2 regions of the Peribacillus sp. V2I11 genome follow, and region 2 is predicted to be linked to the other one. Evidence: a T-box and tRNA genes for the amino acid it is inferred to sense, from the RefSeq annotation. Region 2 holds a T-box; the other holds one or more tRNA genes.
What was found. A T-box is a leader RNA that pairs with one kind of tRNA and senses whether it is charged. The one in region 2 lies ahead of glyQ (glycine--tRNA ligase subunit alpha), so its partner is inferred to be a tRNA-Gly.
Positions count from the first base shown of each region.

Region 1: it encodes a tRNA-Gly, which carries the amino acid that the T-box ahead of glyQ (glycine--tRNA ligase subunit alpha) is inferred to sense. The anticodon was not compared.

Region 1 is NZ_JAUSYW010000001.1:1,362,133-1,373,403, forward strand. Features, by position in the region: gene QFZ73_RS06590 (FecCD family ABC transporter permease) at 1-871, opposite strand, end outside; gene QFZ73_RS06595 (FecCD family ABC transporter permease) at 868-1,878, opposite strand; gene QFZ73_RS06600 (iron-hydroxamate ABC transporter substrate-binding protein) at 1,945-2,865, opposite strand; gene QFZ73_RS06605 (ABC transporter ATP-binding protein) at 2,816-3,664, opposite strand; gene nfsA (oxygen-insensitive NADPH nitroreductase) at 3,968-4,717, opposite strand; gene trmL (tRNA (uridine(34)/cytosine(34)/5-carboxymethylaminomethyluridine(34)-2'-O)-methyltransferase TrmL) at 4,799-5,287, opposite strand; gene QFZ73_RS06620 (amidase domain-containing protein) at 5,355-6,212, opposite strand; gene queG (tRNA epoxyqueuosine(34) reductase QueG) at 6,411-7,550, opposite strand; gene QFZ73_RS06630 (B3/B4 domain-containing protein) at 7,656-8,324, shown strand; tRNA gene QFZ73_RS06635 (tRNA-Gly) at 9,040-9,113, opposite strand; gene QFZ73_RS06640 (YbjN domain-containing protein) at 9,300-9,713, opposite strand; gene QFZ73_RS06645 (FUSC family protein) at 9,879-11,271, opposite strand, start outside.
Region 2 is NZ_JAUSYW010000001.1:4,155,956-4,167,226, forward strand. Features, by position in the region: gene QFZ73_RS20290 (NfeD family protein) at 1-102, shown strand, start outside; gene floA (flotillin-like protein FloA) at 153-1,145, shown strand; gene QFZ73_RS20300 (hypothetical protein) at 1,168-1,671, shown strand; gene yqfC (sporulation protein YqfC) at 1,788-2,072, shown strand; gene yqfD (sporulation protein YqfD) at 2,088-3,275, shown strand; gene QFZ73_RS20315 (PhoH family protein) at 3,279-4,241, shown strand; gene QFZ73_RS20320 (HD family phosphohydrolase) at 4,432-6,606, shown strand; gene ybeY (rRNA maturation RNase YbeY) at 6,603-7,079, shown strand; gene QFZ73_RS20330 (diacylglycerol kinase family protein) at 7,057-7,434, shown strand; gene QFZ73_RS20335 (cytidine deaminase) at 7,474-7,872, shown strand; gene era (GTPase Era) at 7,865-8,794, shown strand; gene QFZ73_RS20345 (YqzL family protein) at 8,895-9,038, shown strand; gene recO (DNA repair protein RecO) at 9,072-9,824, shown strand; T-box leader at 9,884-10,060, shown strand; gene glyQ (glycine--tRNA ligase subunit alpha) at 10,159-11,055, shown strand; gene glyS (glycine--tRNA ligase subunit beta) at 11,042-11,271, shown strand, end outside.

The DNA of each region.
Region 1 (11,271 bases), 2.8 Mb from region 2:
TGGCAACCGGAATGAATAGTTGATTTCGAGGTCCTACCAAAGATTTTGCTATATGCGGGGACATGAGTCCAATGAATGCAATTCCGCCTGTAACAGAAACGGCAGCCGCGGCCAGTGCTACAGCCGTGATTAGCAATACGATCCGCTCCTTTTCAATCGATACACCGACCCCGATTGCGACCGGTTCACTTAAACCAAGCAGATTCAAACGATTTGCTTTATATAAAGTGAATGGAATGAGGATGATTAACCATGGAAGAACTGCCCAAATGAAAGGCCAATCCGTGCCCCATATATTTCCCGCCAACCATTTTGCTATGAAATCGACTTTTGCTCGTTCTGCTGATGAAATGAGGACAATCATCAGACCTGAAAGCGCCATTGAAAAACCAACGCCGATCAACACTAACCGAACGGGTGCAAGGCCACCCTCTCTCTTGAATGAGAGGATATATATTAAACAGGCCGTCAATAATGCGCCGATAAAACCGACAAGCGGAACCATATAAACAAACGAACCGGCGTCAAGCGGGAAAAACAGAAAGAAAGCGGCTATGGCAACACCAGCTCCTGAGTTGATTCCGATGATTCCGGGATCGGCTAAATCATTACGTGTGATTCCTTGTAGGATGGCTCCCGACAGTGCAAGGGCCATGCCTGCTAAAATGGTAATGATGATTCGTGGTAATCGGACGGAAAATAATATGAATTCCTCTTTAAACGTCCCTTGCCCGAGAAGCGTTGGAAAGAGTCGTCCTAAAGAAAGATTAGAATATCCCGAACACGTCCCGATAATGATCGTAATGATAATGAGTGCAGATAATGCACCTATTATCCATCGCTGTTTTTTGACTAAAGCTGACTGGATCATGAAAATGCTTTACCTCCTTTACGCACGATTAGGAGGAAGAAAGGTAAACCTATCATCGCAACAACCGCTACTACAGGTGTTTCATATGGTGAATTGATGGTACGGCCGATCGTATCGGCAAGTAGCATGAAAGTGGCACCCAAAATTGCGGACATAGGGAGGATGAATCGATAATCCGTACCCACGATAGCCCGAACCATATGGGGGACCATTAACCCGATGAACACCATATTTCCAACAAGTGCAACGGCAGCGCCTGCCAGGAGAATGATGACTACGAAGAGAACCGCCTTTATTTGTGTTGTCTTTTGACCTAAGCCTACCGCCACTTCTTCACTTAAGCTAAGTATGGTGAGCTGTCTGGAAAAGATAAGGGAGATCAGGATGCCTATTAAAATGAACGGGACGATTACACGAAGCTGTACCCATGATGTTCCGATATTCCCTCCTGCAGTCCACATCGATACATCTTTTGATACTTTGAAATAAATGCCTACCCCTTGCGAAACGGCAAATAGGAAGGCAGAGACTGCAGCACCGGCCAAAACGATCCGCAAAGGGGAAAATCCTCCCTTTTTCATCGCACCTATCCCGAAAACCATGGTTGCCCCCACAGCGGAACCTATAAAACATGCAGTCATGATCCCTAAGTTATTAGCATTTGGAATAAATGCCAAAGTAATGGCCAGACCTGCATTGGCTCCTGCCGTCAATCCAAGCAACCCCGGATCAGCAAGTGGATTCCTGGTCATTCCCTGCATGATGGCACCAGAAACGGCAAGTGCTGCACCAACAAAGATTGCCCCCACTTCACGAGGGAGTCGGATTTCCCGAATGATTGAAATCTTTTCACCGGCAGCATCTGATGTCAGGGCTTGCCAGACATCTTTCACGGTAACATCAGCCGCACCAAATGCCATTGAAATAATGAACATGGCTATGAATAGAGCAATCCCTATGATCAGTTTATATATAAATGGGATGAAATGTTGATTTTCATTAGTCATCTGTCTCTCTCATCTCTTTTTTATAGAATAAAAGGAGAGGAATTGGAATCCCTCTCCCTCGCTGTATTATTTTCCAAGAAAACTTTTGGAAAAGAAGTCTAATTGGTAATCTAATGTTATTGGGTCATTGAAGTAGAATTCTTTTGCATTAACTTCAAATAGTTTCTTGTTTTTAACAGCAGGAATGTTTTTATACGTATCAGTTTGTTGGAATGAATTGTCCTCGTCTTTATTATTACTCAAAATCACATAATCTCCAGCATAGTCTGCCAGAACTTCTAAAGATAAAGCAAAGTAACCATCTTTCAACGCCACTTCTTTTACTTTTTCAGGCATGGCCAATTTCATTTCTTGATAAAGGATTTCCGTTCCGCGGCCCCAATTATCGCCAAACACATAGAACTGTTTGTCAAACTTTTCAAATACGGAAACTGTAGTATCTTCACCGATTTTAGCTTTAATGTCTTCACCGGTTGTTTTTGCCCGTTTTTTGAAATCATCCACCCAAGCTTGGGCTTCTTTTTCTTTATTCAAAAGTTTACCAATTTCTACATGTTGTGTTAAATAGTCCACTTTTCCGTATGTATATGTTACAGTTGGAGCAATTTCCTTTAATTTATCGACATTTTTAATCGTTGATAAACCAATGATTAAATCCGGATTCAATTCGATGATTTTTTCCAGGTTTTCGTCCGTAACTTCCTCGACGTCTTTTAACTCTTTAAAATTCGGGTTCATTTTAGACCAGGAATCAACCCCTACAAGGTTAACATCCAAAGCCATTACGTTACCAGCGAAAGTAGATAGTACTAAAACACGCTTAGGATTTGCCGGAACTTCAACAGGACCATTTTCAGATTGATATGTGATGGTACCTGATTTTTCCTTTTTGGATGAGGGGCTTTTTTCTTTTTCGGTTGACTCGTTACCACAAGCACTAATAATTAACACTAACAGCAGTATAAACGGGATCAATATCTTTTTCATTTTTTGTCAAATCTCCTTTTAATAAATTGTATGTGCTGCACATTGGTTTGTTCGTTCGTTGATCTCGTCCGATAACCGCATCAATATGGAATACTTCCTTAAGCACTTCATGAGTGATGACTTCTTCACAATTTCCCGCTTTGACTATTTCCCCGTCCTTTAAGGCAATGATATAGTCGGCAAAGCGAGCAGCTTGGTTTAAATCATGAAGAACCATGACAATTGTACGTCCCTGTTCTACATTCAGCCTCTGTAATAATTCTAGAACTTCCAGTTGATGCGCCATATCCAAATAGGTGGTCGGCTCATCAAGGAAGATGATTTCCGTTTCCTGGGCAAGGGCCATGGCAATCCAAACACGCTGGCGCTGACCTCCTGAAAGAGCATCCACCGGACGGAACTTGAAGTCTTTCGTGCCGGTCACTTCAAGTACCCAATCAATCACATCATAGTCTTTTTGGGTCAGGCGCCCAAAACCCTTTTGATAGGGAAAGCGCCCATATGATACGAGCTCCCCAACTGTCAATCCGCTTGCACTCTCGGGTGCCTGCGGAAGTATGGCCATTTTTCTTGCAAGGATCTTAGTGCTTTCCTTTGAGATATTCACCCCATCTAAAACAACCGTACCTGATTGATTTGGAATGATCCTGGTGATCGCTTTCAAAAGTGTGGATTTTCCACATCCATTTGAACCGATGATCGTTGTGATTTTTTTATCTGGAATTTCCACACTGAGATCTTTTACAATTAAACGTTCACCATAACCAATATTTAAATTCTCTGTATATAGGCGAACCATTTTTCAACCTCCATTTACTTAAAAATAGATAAGTAAAAACTCAAATGAAAATGATTATCATTATCTATTACTTAATTACTATAATTCTATCTAAATATATTGTCAATGGTAATTTCATGGGTATATAAGAAGAAATTCTGCCAGGATTTTTTGATCCGAACCGTATATCCCAACTGACAAATGAAAACAGTAAAGATCCCGGAAACATTTCCGGGATCTTTACTGTTTGGCCCTTACCCAGGACTTTGAAAGATGTCCTTTATGAGAAGGCAAGAATAATATTCCTAATAGGGCATTTTATCATCAATGTTTCTTAAATCCTTGTTTCTCAACGTAATCTTTCATGTACAACCTGCTTTTCTTACCAAGCATTCCAGCCATTTGCTCGGTCCACGTGTCTTTTCGTTCACCTTTAGTCCGTCGCTCGTAATAACTGGAAATCGTTTCATTATACTCTTCAAGTTGTCCGATGAACTCTTGCTTATCCTCCTGATATCCATTTTCATGATAGATATTGGAAAGCGGCAAACGCGGCTTTTTATCCGAACGGTTTTTCGGATATCCGACCACTAGAGCGAATAATGGTAAAACGCGATGCGGTATATTCAAAATCGCTGACACTTCCGGGAGATTATTGCGGATCCCGCCTATATAGCAAATGCCAAGATCCATCGATTCTGCTGCCAATGCTGCATTTTGAGCCGCAAGAGCAGCGTCAATACAGGCAACCATGAATTTCTCCGTACTTTCAATCGATTCGGACAGGTCCGTGTTTTCCATTTCGGAAACCATATCCTGACGATATAAATCGGCGCAAAAAACGAATAGATGTCCATTCTTCTCTACATAAGATTGCGGTCCGGCAAGTTCAGCAAGCTTGGCTTTCTTTTCCGGATCGGTTACCCCTATGATTGAATACGCTTGAATATAACTTGAAGTCGATGCAGCTTGGGCACATTCCACAATCGTATTGATTTGCTCCTCAGACAATAGCTTGTCCTCAAAAGAACGAATGGAACGGTGATCTAAAATCTTCTCAATAATATTATTCAATGCTCCCACCCCTAAAGAATATGTAAAGTATCCATCATCGGGGCTGAAGTATCCCCGATGACAGTATGGCATGGATGAAACTCAACCTTTTGTTTTCAAATCCAATTCACGGTAATTTTGCTGTCTCAGTGCTTCATAAACCAAGATGGCAGCCGTGTTCGACAGATTTAGGGAACGCACTTTATCCGTCATTGGAATCCGCAGGCACCGATCCATATTTTCTTGGATCAGCTCTTTCGGGAGACCCGTCGTTTCACGGCCAAAAATGAAGTATATCTCACTGTCTTGATCACTGTAATCGAAGCTGGAATGCGGCTGCTCTCCGAATTTCGTTAAGTAATAAAATTCACCGCCGGCATTTCTTTCATAAAACTCTTCTAACGAATCATAATAATGGATCTTTACATTTTCCCAGTAATCGAGCCCGGCACGTTTGAGCTGTTTGTCATCCGTCGAGAAACCGAGCGGGCGAATGAGATGTAAAGACGTATCCGTCCCTGCACACGTTCTTGCGATATTACCTGTATTTGCTGGAATCTGTGGTTGATATAAAACTACATGTATTGACACTTCATTTTCACCTCTAGTTTGAACTTCACCTTAATTATAGCATTAAACAAAAAAGACTAAAAACCAATCACCTTCCATCCAAGATCACAAAGAATTTATAAACGATATTCGGTGTGTACCTGGTTGAATCCTCATACGTCCAATACCGGTGACGGCTGTTCATCGTATGTGCATTCACAAGCGGCACGCCGTCCTGATCCTTCGCCGTTACGATCAAGTTATGATCAAACCGTCCGTCCCCTTCGAAATCTATGCAGAGGATATCACCCAAATTCAGTTCCTTGGCCGACTCCACCTGCTTTGTCCTGATGGCATTCCCGGCTCTGAGCAGATGATATAAAGAATGGGCCGTCGTCCATGTGTAACTCCAGCTTTTCCCTCTTATCCACCAGCCCTTACTTTTGTTTGGCGCCCCCCACATCGGTATTCCTCCCGCATGTAAACATTGTGAAATGTAATTCGTACAATCATCTGTGAATTTATGATAAGCCGGGTTGAATTCATTCCACCAACGCTCGGCATATTGGACGGCCTTCATTCGATCATACTTATATGCGAGACGCTCTGCGCCTGGATCACATTTTGGCGGTGCCTCTTCGGTTTCAAAGCTGGGAATCAGCTCACGTTCATCCACTATATACCCATTTCGAAACCAGGCCTCCCTTTCTTCCATTTCTTCTTCTATATAAAAGGAATCCTCCTGTTTCAATAAATATTGCAGGTGCACATGATATGTCAGGACTGTATCACTGTCTTCCTTCCTCTTCGAATGAACCTTGCCTGCCGCATTCACCCGAACAATTTCCGCAGCGCGGTTCCTCATCAATTCCTTTTTCAAATGTAACTTCCTTTCACTCCGTTCCAGATCATCGGAGGTATAAAGCTCCACTCTTTCTTGTAAAAGGCGTTGCAATTGTTCCCTCAAGTTCATGCCCTCCTTCTTACCATCTATGCTAATGTGTATGTAAGAGGGCATGACAAAAACACAACTTCATTAAATGTGGGGGTTCGATCGACTTTAAGTCTAAAGAAATTACTATAAAGGTTTTCTTGAAGGCACCGGAATATCTAAATCAAAAAAACCGCCCCGTTAATATTTAACGGAGCGGCTGCATTTTATATATCATTTTGTTTCCAAGGTAAACTGCAGCCCTTTCTCAATTTCCGTCAGTACCTCTTCATCCGTTTCCTTCATTCGTGCTTCTTCCAGAATGGAAATGGCCTGCTCCCGACCGATTTTTCCAACTGCCCAGGCCGCCGTTCCCCGTATGACAGGCCGCGGATCATCCTTCATCACCTGTATCAATTGGGGCAATGCCGTTTCATCTTTGAAGTGGGCCAATGCTAAAATGGCATTTCGTTGGATTGGTTTTTTTCCGCGCCAAGAGCCCGATACATGGCCATATGTCTCTTTAAAGTCACGATTTGAAATCGTAAGCAGTGGTTTCAACAGCGGTTTTGCAAGTTCAGGGTCGGGTTCCATCTCTTCATGAAAATGAAAATCCATTCCTTTGTTTTTCGGACAAACGGTCTGGCATGTATCACATCCATACAAACGATTGCCTATTTTTGTCCTGAACTCATCAGGAAGGAAACCTTTTGTCTGCGTTAAGAACGCAATGCAACGCTTGGAATTTAGCTGCCCGCCCTGAACGAGCGCACCAGTCGGGCAAACATCGACACATTTATTGCATGTCCCGCATTGATCTTCCATCGGTTGATCCGGTTCAAATGGCAGGTTGGTAATCATGTCGCCCAAGTATACATAAGACCCGAATTCCGGAGTGATGATCATACTGTTTTTTGCACTCCAGCCAATTCCTGCACGCTCAGCCACTGCCCTATCTGATAATTCGCCCGTATCGACCATGGACTTCGTCACTGCCCCGGGCACTTTATCTTTAATGAAATCCTCAAGTAACTGCAATTTATTACGAAGAACGGTATGATAATCCGTTCCCCAAGAAGCCCGGCAAAAGATCCCTCGGCGCTCACTTTTTGTACTTTGCGGAGCATCCTTCAATTTCGAAGGATAAGCAAGCGCAATCGAAATGATGGATTGCGGTTTATCGAATATCAATTCAGGCATGACCCTTTTTTCTATATCGGCTTCTTCAAACCCTGACTGATAATCCAGTTCCTGTTGACGTATCAGCCGGCCTTTCAATTCGGTAAAGGCCGTGGCCGATGTAAAACCGATTTTATCGATGCCGATTTCCTTACTATATAAAATCACTTCTTGCTTGAATGTGTTCATATTCATATTAATCACCCACGTTCATTCAGTATTCCCATTGAAGCTTGAATCCATTTCAAACCATTGCTATCTATGATAAACTAATTGCAATCATTTTTGGAGGTGAAACGCTTGGAAATTACCGTATCAGCTAATCTTAGCAGTAAAATCCCTCAATTCAAAGTTGGGATCATTACATATGAAAACATCGAAGTAGGTCCCTCCCCGCAAATGGTGAAGGGGAGACTTCAACTATTTCAGGAAGCTCTTTTCTTCGACCTTGAGGAAAAGGAATTGACCGACTTTTCCGGCATCAAAGTGTGGCGGGAGATCTTCAAGGCTTCTGGCACAAACCCGTCACGGTATCGCCCCTCCGTGGAAGCCCTTTACCGCCGCGTAAAAAAACAGAATTACTTGACACCTATCCATTCGGCCATCGATTTTAATAACTTCTTCTCGCTGTTATATGAAGTTCCGATCGGCATTTATGATGCGGAAAAATTATCTGGAGACATCTCGATTAAGATTGGCGAGGGGTCAGATGGTTATGACGGTTTGAACGGCCGCTTGAATTCCATGGAAAATATGATTACATCAGCCGATCATGAGGGCGCATTCGGAAGCCCTTACGTTGATTCAGAACGCACGAAAGTCACAGAAGAAACGAAAAAAGCCATCCAAATCATTTATTTACAACCCAATACTCCAATCACGGAAGCACATCAGCTAACGAAATCCTTGATGGACATGTTCCTTGAAATCCACGGTGGCGAAGGGACTTACTCGATTGTCGAAGGATAATTAAAATTTAAAATTGAACGGAAATAAACCCTTTCCACAATCGGAAGGGGTCTTTTCATGATTTTATTTCGTGTTATGCTGAATAGCTTTGATTGACGCTTTTTTTCGGTATAAAATACATGGCAGCAATTGAAACAATTAGTATTATTATACCTTGGGATACGAATAACAATCTTGATGATACCAATTCACTCAAAAATGGAAAGGGGCATTAAGGCTCCCTGCTGAAGAAGACTAAAATGGCGGAGTGGAAAGCAAAAAAGCAAAAACCTGTCCAATTGATTCTACTAATGTAGGGAATCACTTTTGAAACAAGTGGATGCTTTATAAAATTAGTACCATTTTTTTTAGGATGGGAGGTATTTAAAAAAATGTTTTATTTTAACTGGGTGCTCCAGCTCATCAGAAACACGACCTTTGTTACGGTAGAAGTAATCAAGATCCTCGTATTATTAATACCCATTCATCGGTTCCCTATTCTTCAACCTTTCAACCAAATTAGTATCCAAATTGGAACAGATACCTATGCAATGGTTATCTTTCACCATATTAATCCCCATCCTGCCCCCAATTCGTTAAAATGTAGGTAAAAAGAGATGGACATGGTATTTGGACAATAAAAAAATCCCACTGTAAACAGTAGAATTCTTGTAAAAATATTTAAACGCAAAGCTTCGTTCTCCAGGTAACGAAACCCTACGTTATGAGTATGTATTGGAGCGGGTGAAGGGAATCGAACCCTCATCATCAGCTTGGAAGGCTGAGGTTTTACCACTAAACTACACCCGCATATCCTTGTAGAACTTTGTCGAATCACCAACAAAATTAATTATATAGTTTAATGTGAAAAAATGCAATAGTTCTTTTAAAAAAAATTAATAATTAATGTATTGTAACGTTAATATATTCATTCACTCTAGTAAAGATGTTAAAAAGTCCCCTGATTCAGAGAACTTTTTCATCCTATATGATGATTTAAGACCAAATGGCTTCCATTAACCGCGGATAAACCTGCTGTGCCGTTTCAAGCAGCATGATTAACTTCCTGAACGCCAGATCCGGTACGATATCCCCCTCAATGGAGTATGAATACCGAATGGAAATGGTCCCATTTTCTTCATACAGCTTGGAATACCTAAAATTAGCATTATATTCATTCAACAGTGTATGTACATCCTGTTTCTTTTCAGGATTCTTCAACTCGGCGACATTAAAGCAAAATAAGTCCGCCACATTTTCATCTTGATTGAAAGCAAATACTAAAAGGACCTTCCACCCGTCCTTTAACTTTTGCTCAGCTCTAAAAAAGGTGGTGCCATCTTCATTCAACTCATTCATATAGATTTTCTCACTAGTTAAAAAATCACGAAATTTAGCAACGTTTGACATGGTTCATCACCTTTCTGTTTGTATGTACATTTTATAATGAAATCCGGCATTTTTACAGACTTTTCTATAAACCTTCCAATTTCATCCATTAACAGAGGCGAAGAAATCACCCATTAAATCAATGGGTGTCAAATGTGAACTCCCTTATTGGAATCAATAGATGGATTAGCCAGTTGCTCCTCCGCAAAACTGAAGCGCTTCTTGAAGGTCCAAAATTTCCTGGCGGATTTTTGAATATCCTTCGATTTCAGGCACTTCTTTATTAGTATGTGATCTGCCTTTATCTGCCGCTATCGCCATGGTTTCGAAAACATACAGCAACTGAGCGAGCTTTCTCTCTGATAGTACTGGCCGTTTAGGGGATTTCAAGCTGGCATTAAGATAATACCCCATCTGTTCTATCGAAAATATAACGGGCCAAAGAGATTCCAGTCTAGCCTTGTTTTTGAATATCTCACCAAGGGATGCATTGTAGACCGTTAATAGATTCACCATATTGGTTTGCATTTTGTTCCTTTCGCTGCTTTCATCAATTGCAAGGTCATTATCTTTTTCAGAGAACGCCATCAATAATAACTGCCCCTGGCTTCGAATCGTCTTGGCTATCAAATGATTGAGAAGACTGGATGCGGAACGACTTCCGAGCAACAGCGACCCAATAAGACCTATCGAGCTTCCAACGACGATATCGGTTATCCTTACAGTCGCAAAAAAACTGAAATCATAGCTTTTAGATGAATATTCCGCCATGATCAATGCTGAAGGGGTAAAAAACATCGCCGCCAATCCATAATTCCGAACGATGAAAAGCTCTGTAATGAATGTTAAACATAAAATGATCAAGACGATGATGAACTCGATATGAACGGATGCTAGAATTAAACTTGCTATCAGGAGTCCGATGACTGTCCCGAAAGTCCTTTGGACCGCCCGATGGAATGTGGCGATGATGGTCGAACCCGACATAACGGCCGCACAGGATAAGGGAATCCAGTACGAACGGTTAAAATCGGCGGAATAGGCGATGATGGCAGCAATGGTAAGGATTGTTCCATATCGAACGGAAGAGAGGAAGACAATTGAATTCTTATCGAACGCCCCAAGAAAAATGGTTTTTAAAGAAGGCTTTGAGATGGTTGCTGCTTGATCGATATTCTGGACAGGTTCATTCATGATGGCATCTGCATTATAAATCTTCATGAATAACTCTTCCACCTCTTCAGTCATTTGGTCAGGTTGAAGGATCTTTTTTTTATTCTCTGTTTTAGATGCAATGGAACCGGCCAGGGCACGAACGGATTGACCTAATTCTGGCGGCAGTACGATATTTTTGTTCAAGGAAATTTCCAGTGCCTCCAAGAATATGGCATTCGCATGTTCATTCAATAAGAACAACCGCTTTAGCTCATCTGAACTTCGCCTGTTCGAAAACCCGGCTAACAGTGTATCTTCAGCGTGTTTCATCGCCAATACCGTTCCCTGTCTTGCTTTATTGAATTTCTCGGTTCCCATGGAATCAAAAAATGCCCCCAATTCTCTGTACACCTTTTCCACCGCA
Region 2 (11,271 bases):
GTCGTGACCGAAGGAAGCTTTATTTCCAAAGGTTCGTCAATCATTATCGTTAAAGTTGAAGGATCAAGGGTCGTCGTCCGGGAAATTCCGGATTCAAATTAAAATTAAGAGATACAGGAAGGATGAATCATTAAGTGATAACTTCAGGAACGATATTTATTATACTGGCAGTGATTGCTGCCATCATCGTGTTGGCAGTGTTTTTCACATTCGTACCAGTAATGTTATGGATTTCCGCTTTAGCGGCAGGAGTCAAAATCAGTATATTTACATTAGTTGGGATGAGGCTTCGCCGCGTTATACCAAGCAGGGTCGTCAATCCCCTTATCAAGGCCCATAAGGCTGGGATCAATGTTTCAACGAATCAATTGGAGAGCCATTACCTTGCTGGCGGTAATGTCGATCGAGTGGTGAATGCATTAATTGCTGCAGAACGCGCCAATATCACGTTACCTTTCGAACGGGGTGCAGCTATTGACCTTGCCGGTCGTGATGTTTTGCAAGCCGTTCAAATGAGCGTTAATCCGAAAGTGATCGAAACTCCGTTCATCTCAGGTGTAGCGATGAATGGTATTGAAGTGAAAGCGAAGGCAAGGATCACGGTCCGTGCCAACATTGAACGCCTGGTCGGTGGTGCCGGTGAAGAGACAATCATTGCCCGTGTAGGGGAAGGGATCGTATCGACGATCGGTGCTTCGAAAATGCACACGGATGTACTGGAACATCCCGATTTGATTTCAAGAACGGTATTATCGAAAGGGTTGGATTCAGGAACGGCTTTCGAAATTCTTTCCATTGATATCGCTGAAGTGGATATCGGTAAAAATATCGGGGCCATATTACAGACGGACCAAGCCGAAGCCGATAAGAAAATAGCCCAGGCAAAGGCCGAGGAACGCCGTGCGATGGCTGTTGCGCTTGAACAGGAAATGGTTGCCCGTGTTCAGGAAATGAGAGCGAAGGTTGTTCAATCCGAAGCGGAAGTTCCGTTGGCCATGGCCGATGCACTGAAAAGCGGAAACCTTGGAGTGATGGATTATATGAATATCCAAAATATCACGGCCGATACGGATATGCGCGGTTCAATCAGTAAAATATCCGAAAATCCAAAAGATAACAACAATAACCATAATAATAATAATTAGGTCAGGGAAGGGAGGTCTTTAAATGGGAGATTTTATTGATTTCTTTCTCAAGAACCCATTCCTTATCATTGTCTTGATCGGTATTTTAACGTCCATGTTAGGAAAGAAAAAGCAGCCTCAGCAAAGTGATGATCCAAACACGCCTCCGAAAAAGAAGTGGCAGGAGGTCATGCGGGAGCTTCAAGGTGAAATGGTACAAGGTAATCAAGAGCAAAGGCCTGCACCTGCTCCCGTAAGGAAAGTCGAACAGCAGGCAGCACAGGCTGTTGAAGTGATCGATGAGACGAAGAACGAAGCGAATCAAAGGATTGCGGAGCTTAGACGGCTTCAGCAGAAGTACGATCAAGAGCGTTCATATCAAAAAGCGAAGGTAGATCAAATTACATCAGCGTTATCTGATAATCACAGTCCGGTCTATCGCAAAGGACCGTCTTTTGGCAAAAAACAGCTGATTGATGGCATCATCATGTCAGAAGTGCTGGGACCGCCAAGGGCGAAGCGAAGTCTTCAAAGGTCCAGGAGGTAATTCGGGATCCCTGGATTTTTTCAGTCCATCTGAAAAAATAGACTTTCATTCCCTTATAATTTTGTGCTAGAACCCTCTTTCATTTCATACATTGAGATGAAAGGGGGTTCTTTTTTATGGCTCGTAATTGGGGAAAAAAAGTGAAACAGCTTATGACCAAAACGATGGACCTTCCGCAAGATGTCATGATGGACCTGCCGCGAATTACAATGATCGGACAATTACATATTTATATTGAAAACCATCGTGGCCTATTGGCTTTTACAGACAGCGAAGTGCGATTGATGCTAAAAAATGGGCAGTTGCTGATAAAGGGAAATGCCTTTGTCATAAAGACGATTTTGCCGGAAGAAATCATGCTCGAAGGCAAAATTGACAAGGTTTATTTTATCAATGAATGATCCCGGGAGGTCTCCATGAAAAACCAATGGACAAACTATTATACAGGCTATGTAAAGGTGAAGGCTTATGGCAAAGGTTCAGAACGGCTGATTAATATGCTGACGAGAAGGGGGCTTCATATCTGGGATGTGAAGCGTGTCGGAAGCGAATCCCTGATTTTTCATATGGATGTCAGGGATATCCCCAAACTCCGTCAGGTCATGCGTAAGAGCGATTGTAAAGTAAAGTTCATGCAAGGAAAGGGTTTCCCTTTCCTAATGAAGAGAGTCATGAAAAACAGCGGATTTTTAGCGGGGATGATCGCTTTCCTGCTTTGCATATTTGTACTTTCCAATATGGTATGGGGCATCGAGGTTCAAGATGCCAAACCGGCAACCGAGCATGCCATCCGGAAAGAATTGGATAAGATGGGCGTGAAGATCGGTAAAGTGCAATTCTTTGTTGATGATGTGGATACGATTCAGCGTAAGCTGTCGGACCGGATTGGTGCATTGACATGGGTAGGGGTAGAGCTAAAGGGAACGACATACCATTTTCGGGTTGTAGAAAAACGGCAGCCTAAAGAAGTCGAGAAAACATCTCCACAGAATTTGGTAGCGTCAAAAAAAGCGATCATCACTGATATGTTCATTAAAAAAGGACAATCTATTGTTAATGTGAATGATTATGTAGGAAAAGGACAGCTTCTTGTTTCAGGATTGATTGGAAAAGAGGATAAGCAGGAAATTGTATCCGCACAGGGAGTAATAAAAGGGAAAACGTGGTATAAAGCGAAAGTGGAAGTTCCGTTAAAAACCAAGTTTTCCGTTTTTAACGGAGATGAAACGAGCAGGCACTTTTTGAAAATGGGGGGATATTCCCTTCCTGTCTGGGGGTTCAAGGATCCGGGATATGAAAAACAGGAAAAAGAAACGACAGTGAGGCCTTTTCACTTTCTTCAATGGGAACTGCCCATTTCTTATAAACAAGTGACATTAAGGAGCAAAGAAGATATTGTACGAAGTTATACGGAGGAAGAAGCGGTGGAGGAAGGCAGGAAAATGGCTAAAGCAGAATTGAAAAAGCATTTGGACGAGGAAGATGAAATCGTCGAGGAAAAAATTTTGCACGAAACCATGGAGAATGGTAAAGTTAAATTATCTATACATTACCAAGTTATTGAAGATATAGCGATTGGACAACCAATCATTCAAGGAGACTAACGAATGGCAGATGATGTGAAAGTAATTAAGCTCGAAATAAAATCACCCAATGAAGCGATCGCGTTATTGGGCAATGGGGATTCAAATGTGAAAGTGCTTGAAGAGGAGCTTGGCATCTCCGTCATAACCCGAGGTGAAGCGGTGAGTGTTGCCGGGGATATCGAGCGGGTGACGATGGGGGAGGAAATCCTTAAGGCATTATTGACAGTTATCAGAAAAGGAATTGCAATCAGTTCCAGAGATGTGCTTTATGCAATTGAATTGGCAAGAAAAGGCACATTGGAGTATTTCGGTGAATTATATGATGAAGAAATCGCTAAAACGGCTAAGGGGAAATCCATTAAAGTCAAAACAATCGGGCAGAGGTACTATATCCAGGCAATAAAGAAACAGGACCTTGTATTTGGAATAGGGCCTGCCGGAACCGGAAAGACCTATCTTGCCGTAGTGATGGCCATCAATGCATTAAAAAATGGACATGTTAAACGGATCATCCTGACACGGCCTGCCGTGGAAGCAGGGGAAAGCCTTGGTTTTCTGCCGGGTGATCTGAAGGAAAAGGTAGATCCTTATCTAAGGCCGCTGTATGACGCTCTCCATGACCTCCTGGGGATGGAACAGACGCTAAGGATGATAGAGCGCGGAACGATCGAAATAGCTCCTCTGGCTTATATGAGGGGCCGTACGCTTGAAGATGCCTTTGTCATATTGGATGAAGCCCAGAATACGACGGAAGCCCAAATGAAGATGTTCTTGACCCGGCTTGGTTTCGGATCGAAAATGGTCATTACGGGAGACAGGACCCAGATTGACCTTCCAAAAGGTATGAAGTCAGGTCTGGTCCGGGTAGAAGAGATCTTGAAGAATGTTAAAGGCCTTTCCTTTGTGTATTTTGAACAAAGTGATGTAGTCAGACATCCGCTTGTCGCCAAAATCATTACTGCTTACGAGCAGGCGAAGTCATAAGAAAAAATCCGCCATTTCAATCGGCGGATTTTTCGTGATGTGTCTAAATGACAAACTTTTTGGTTAAAAGGTGGATATGGAATGAAAGTAGCTTTACATTTATCAATACGAAGGTGAAAATTTACTTGAAAACTGTTATGATTTTACATATCTAGAATAATAAACATCATTTTTTTTAGGAGGACCTTCCTTGAATCGTATCCAGAAATTTTTCACTCAAATAAAAGGGCTGTTGGTCCATCGCTTTTTTCAAGTGCTATTGTTTATCATACTTGGTTTGTTTGCTTATGGGTTAATGTTCTCAAATGTTAAGCCGGAAAGGGTCCAGGTAGAGCTTTTTAAGCCTGCGGAACAAACGATCCGTTCAACCAAGACTGTGGAAGATACCTATAAGACGGAACAGGAAAAAGAAGAGATTTCTAAACAGGTGGCGGATGTTTATTCTTTAAAAAAAGAATATGCCAAAAATAAAGTCGATCTGATTTCATCCATTTTCGATTCAGCGATAGAGGTGAATAAAGAAACGGACCCCGAGGAAGATCATAAAGAAGATGAGGGGAAAGAGGATAAAAAAGAGATCGTTAAGACGGATGCTCAAAAAGTTTCCATATTAAAAGAAAAATTGACCGATGAAGTCAATAAAGATATTGAGGAATCCGTTTTCCTTGCTTTAGTGCAGGCGGATGAAGATGAGTTGAAAATAGCGAAGGATTCAACCATTACAGCCGTGAATAATGTGATGAGCTCCCGAATCGCTGCAAGTGACGTCGAAAATGCCAAGAAAAAGGTTGTAGAGGAATTGGATTATATGAGCATTAGTGGCGATATGAAAAAAGCCTCCACTTCCCTTGCGCGTACGGCAATCATTCAGAATGTATTTTTCGATAAGGACAAAACCGAGGAACAGCGAAGGAAAGCGGTTGAAAGCGTGGAGCCAATCAGGATCCTTCAAGGTCAGATCATCGTTGAAGAAAATCAATTAGTGGACAGGGATGTATATAGGCAGCTTGAACTGGCAGGCTTCTTAAATACAGAGTCCACCATTTACCCGTATATCGGCCTGCTGTTATTCATATTCCTGACTTTTGCCGCTTTTTATTACTTTTTCTACTATTCCATTTCTACAAAGGATAACAAGTACAATCAGTTATTGATCTTCAGTCTTGTCTTTATCCTTTCAATGGCTACCATGAAAACGGTCAGCATTCTGGCAGACCTGAAAAACTCGAACTTGGAATACATTTTCCCGGGTGCCATGGCGGCGATGCTCATCAAGATATTATTGAATGATAAGTTAGCGGTAGCAATGATCATATTGTTAGGTTCGTATGGTACGATTATATTTAATGGTGATACACCTGGAAATCTGGATTTCTCGATGGGGCTTTATATCATTTTCGGGGGATTGACGGCGATCATCATTCTATCTAGGCCCAATTTCAAATCAAAGGTGCTGGTAGCAGGGCTGCTATTGTCTTTAATCAATATGGCATTCGTTTTTTCGCTCATCTTTATTATGGACAGCCATTATACTAGAATGGAGTACTTGTATTATGCTGCTGCTGCCATGGGTTCTGGAGTGGGTTCAGCCGTTTTGACAATGGGCCTGTTACCGTTTTTCGAGGCTGGTTTCGGGATCTTATCATCGATTAAGCTTATCGAACTCGCGAATCCCAATCATCCGTTACTGCGGAGGATCTTGATTGAGGCTCCGGGGACATATCATCACAGTGTAATGGTCGCCAATTTGGCGGAATCGGCTTGTGAAGCCATCGGGTCGAATGGATTGCTGGCAAGGGTCGGCAGTTATTATCATGATATCGGTAAAACGAAGCGGCCGCACTTCTTCATCGAAAATCAGATGAGTGAAGAGAACCCGCATGATCGGCTGCAGCCGGAAACGAGCAGGGATATCATCATTGCCCATGCCGTAGATGGCGGGGAGATGCTGCGCAGTCACAAATTCCCGAAAGAGATTGTGGATATTGCAGAGCAGCATCATGGGACCGCTTTATTGAAGTTTTTCTACCATAAGGCAAAAAAACAGGATGAGGCCACACTCGAAACGGCCTACAGATATCCAGGGCCGAGGGCGATAATGAAGGAAGTAGCCGTCATCGGCATAGCCGATAGTGTGGAAGCTGCAGTGAGATCGATGAAGCACCCAACTCCCGAGAAGATTGAAGAGCTGGTAAGTTTCATCATTCAGGACAGGATTCAAGATAGTCAATTTGATGAATGTGACATTACTATGAGAGAATTGAGTATCGTGAAGCATTCCTTATGTGAATCGCTGAATGGTATCTTCCACTCCAGGATTGAATATCCGGAGCCGGATAAATTAGGACAGAAGGTGAAAGAATGATTTTAGCTATCGATTTAATGGATGAAACGAATGAAGTAACGGAGGAAGCTCAGCAGCTTGTTGAAAGCATTCTGCAATTTGCGGCAAGAAAAGAAAACATCGAAAAAGACACCGAGCTGTCCGTTACGTTTGTAGACAATGATAGAATTCGGGAAATCAATAAAGAATATCGTCATAAAGATTCAGCTACAGATGTCATTTCTTTTGCACTTGAAGAAATGGGAGAAAATGAAGTGGAAATTTTCGGAGCGGAAATGCCCCGCATGTTAGGGGATATCATCATTTCCATTGAACGTACGAAAGAACAGGCTGAAGAATATGGTCATTCATTTGACCGGGAACTTGGATTTTTAGCGCTGCATGGTTTTCTTCATTTATTGGGATTCGATCACATGAATGAAGAAGATGAAAAAGTGATGTTCACAAAACAAAAGGAGATCTTGGAAGAATATGGACTTTCAAGAGAAGGATAAAAAAAAGTATCCTTTATTAAAAAGTTTCTCTTTTGCCTGTCAGGGAATTTTGGAGGCTGTTCGGACTGAACGCAATATCAAGATTCATTTCGCGTTAACGGCAATCGTCGTATTCTTTGGTTGGTACTTCTCATTGAATGGGATGGAGTGGCTTTTCATTTTGGCAGCCATAGCCGGTACGATCACGTTGGAGCTCGTTAATTCAGCGATTGAAAGGGTAGTGGACCTGGTAACGGATCAAATCCATCCGCTTGCCAAGCAGGCAAAAGATATTGCAGCCGGAGCTGTATTCATATATGCTATATTTTCTATAATAGTTGGATTGATTATCTTTTTGCCTAAGTTTGGCCTGTAGGTTGCCGAAATGGTACTCAATTTGAAAGGAAGATGTGAATTGAATACAAAAGAATTGATTGAGGAAGCTAAAAAAGCAAGGGATAAAGCTTATGTGCCTTACTCCAAATTTAAGGTGGGGGCAGCCCTTTTAACTGCTGATGGAAAGGTCTATCATGGTTGTAATATAGAAAATGCTGCATACAGCATGTGTAATTGCGCCGAAAGGACAGCTTTATTCAGCGCTTATGCCCATAACGATAAAAAATTCACTAAACTTGCAGTCGTGGCAGATACCGATGGTCCCGTTTCTCCATGCGGGGCATGCAGGCAGGTTATTTCAGAACTGTGCGAAAAGGATATGCCGGTCGTTTTGACCAACTTACATGGGGATATAAAAGAACTAACAGTACAGGAATTGCTTCCAGGAGCTTTTTCACCGGAGGATTTAAATGGATAAACTATTTGATGATACACAAGTAAAAGGTTACAAATCAGGTTTCATTTCAATTATTGGACGACCTAATGTCGGAAAGAGTACATTTCTGAATCGGGTCATCGGACAAAAGATTGCCATTATGAGCGATAAACCGCAAACTACAAGAAATAAGGTCCAGGGAGTACTTACGCAAAACGATTCACAAATGATTTTCATCGATACACCAGGCATTCATAAACCAAAGCATAAGCTTGGTGACTTCATGATGAAAGTGGCAACGAATACATTGAAAGAAGTCGATTTGATACTCTTCATGATCAATGCGACTGAAGGATACGGACGCGGTGACGAGTTTATCATCGAAAAGCTTCAATCCGTAAAAACGCCTGTTTTCCTGGTTGTAAACAAAATCGATGCGATGCATCCGGATGATTTACTTCCGATCATTGAAAAATACCAAAAGCTTTACCCTTTTGCGGCAGTCGTTCCGATTTCTGCTCTTGAAGGGAATAACGTTGATACACTGCTCGAACAAATCAAGGAACACCTGCCTGAAGGTCCCCAGTTTTATCCAGCTGACCAAGTGACCGACCATCCGGAACGTTTTATCATTTCCGAATTGGTCCGCGAGAAGGTACTGCACCTGACACGTGAAGAAATTCCGCATTCGGTGGCCGTTGTCATCGATTCAATTAAAAAAATGGACAACAGCGACACCATTAATGTCATGGCGACGATCGTTGTCGAACGTGATTCGCAAAAAGGCATTGTCATCGGAAAGCAAGGGAAAATGCTTAAAGAAGTCGGTAGCCGTGCCAGAGTGGATATCGAAAACCTATTGGGCTCGAAAGTGTTCTTGGAACTGTGGGTGAAGGTACAGAAGGATTGGCGTAACAAAGCAAGCCAGCTTCGCGATTATGGTTTCAATGAGAGCGAGTATTAATTAACAAAATTTACGCGTCATGAAAGTTAGGAAAACGGTCAAGCTAATCATATGGTCGGATATTCATAATTGCTAGTTAAAAATGAAAGGTGGGCTTTATATGTTGGATTTTACCTGGGAATTATTTAGTGAAACAGGTAATGTGGACACCTATTTGCTGTTTAAGGAGATAGAAGTCGAAAGACAGGAAAGACACTTGGTATTGAATGATGAGCTAGCAGAAATTGATTTTCCTGTTTCATAGGTAAGTCTTGGCGAGCATGGGTGGTGTCTTGGTATGCTCCAAAAATGTGAGGGCATTGTCATAAGGCGAACTGCATATGGAGAAAATAACAAAATCATTACTATATATACCCGTGAGCTAGGAAAAATTGGCGTTATGGCTAGAGGAGCTAGTAAACCTAACAGCAGGCTTTCTGCCGTCACACAGCTTTTTTGCTCCGGGTATTTTCTTGTAACCACATCAACCGGACTCGGAAGCCTTCAGCAAGGCGAAATGGTCGATTCACTCCGTTTCATAAGGGAGGATCTCTTTGCCACTGCTTATGCTTCTTATATTGTTGAATTGCTTGATAAAAGCGTCGAGGATAAGAAACCGAATCCATATTTGTATGAATTGCTTTCGCAAACCTTGCATTACATAAACGAAGAATATGACGCAGAGGTTTTGAAATTCATTTTTGAAATGAAGATGCTGCCCGTCAATGGGATTAACCCAGTGCTTAATCAGTGTGCTGTATGCGGTGAAACGGAAGGGGAATTCTCCTTCTCGCTTCGGGAAGCGGGCTTTATCTGTCACCGCTGTCTGGGGAAAGACCCTTATCACTATAAAATTTCACCTGCAGCCGTCAAATTGCTGCGGATCTTTTATTATTTCGATTTATCAAGGCTCGGAAAGATTTCCGTCAAGCCTGAAACGAAAAAAGAACTGCAGAAGATCATCGATGCTTATTATGAGGAATATTCTGGCCTGCATTTGAAATCAAAAAAATTCCTGAAACAGATTGATACGATGAAAGATATGTTTTAGGGATCCGGCCTATTGACATTCCATGCTAGTTTGTATAAAATTCTAATCATCAAAATAAGAAGATTGCGTTGATGGAAAAGAGTATCTGTCATTCTCCATAAAAAGCGAACCCGGGACGGTGAAAGCCGGGATATGGATTTACAGGGAAGGGCGTTTCCGGAGCATGTTGCTTTGAAAAGAGGCCGTTTTATAAACGGCAATTAGGGTGGAACCGCGGGTATACTCTCGTCCCTATGCATTTCGCATAGGGACGGGAGTTTTTTGTTTGCCGAAATGTATGGGTTCCGACCTTTAATTTTTAAAAGAGCCTTTTTAAATAACCTGGAGGTGTACGATGAATATTCAAAATATGATTTTAACGTTACAAAAGCATTGGTCTGAACAAGGCTGCATATTAATGAATGCTTATGATGTCGAGAAAGGGGCAGGAACGATGAGCCCATACACGTTCCTGAGAGCCATTGGACCGGAGCCTTGGAGCGTTGCTTACGTAGAGCCTTCCCGCCGTCCTGCTGACGGTCGTTATGGTGAGAACCCTAATCGACTATATCAGCATCATCAGTTCCAAGTGATCATGAAGCCGTCTCCTGACAATATCCAGGAGTTATATTTGGATTCATTACGCGCTTTAGGGATAAATCCGCTTGAGCATGATATTCGCTTTGTGGAGGACAACTGGGAAAATCCATCACTAGGATGTGCTGGTCTCGGTTGGGAAGTGTGGCTTGATGGAATGGAAATCACGCAATTTACATATTTCCAACAAGTGGGCGGCCTTGAGTGTAAGCCGGTTTCCGTGGAAATTACATACGGGATCGAACGTCTCGCCTCTTACATTCAAGATAAGGAAAACGTATTTGACCTAGAATGGACAGATGGATTCACAGTTCGGGATATATTTGGACAGCCGGAATACGAACATTCGAAATATACTTTCGAAACCTCCGACCTTGATATGCTGTTTCAGCTTTTCACGATGTATGAAAAGGAAGCGCATCGCCAAATGGAAGAAGGACTTGTACATCCTGCATATGATTATGTTTTGAAATGTTCACATACATTTAACCTTTTGGATGCCAAAGGTGCCATCTCGGTGACGGAAAGAACGGGTTATATTGCCCGGTGCCGTAACCTAGCGCGTAAGGTTGCCAAAACCTTCTATGAAGAGCGGGAAAAATTAGGCTTCCCGATCCTGAAAGTGAAAGGGGAGAACACAAATGAGCAAGCGTGATTTGTTATTGGAGATAGGATTGGAAGAGCTGCCTGCCCGTTTTGTGACAGCATCAATGAAACAGTTGTCAGATAAAGTGCAGCAATGGCTAACGGAAAAAGCGATTGATTTCGGAACGGTTGAAGCTTTTTCCACACCAAGACGTTTGGCCGTATTGGTGAAAGACGTGGAAGAATCCCAAAAGGATATCGAAGAAGAAGCAAAAGGTCCGGCTAA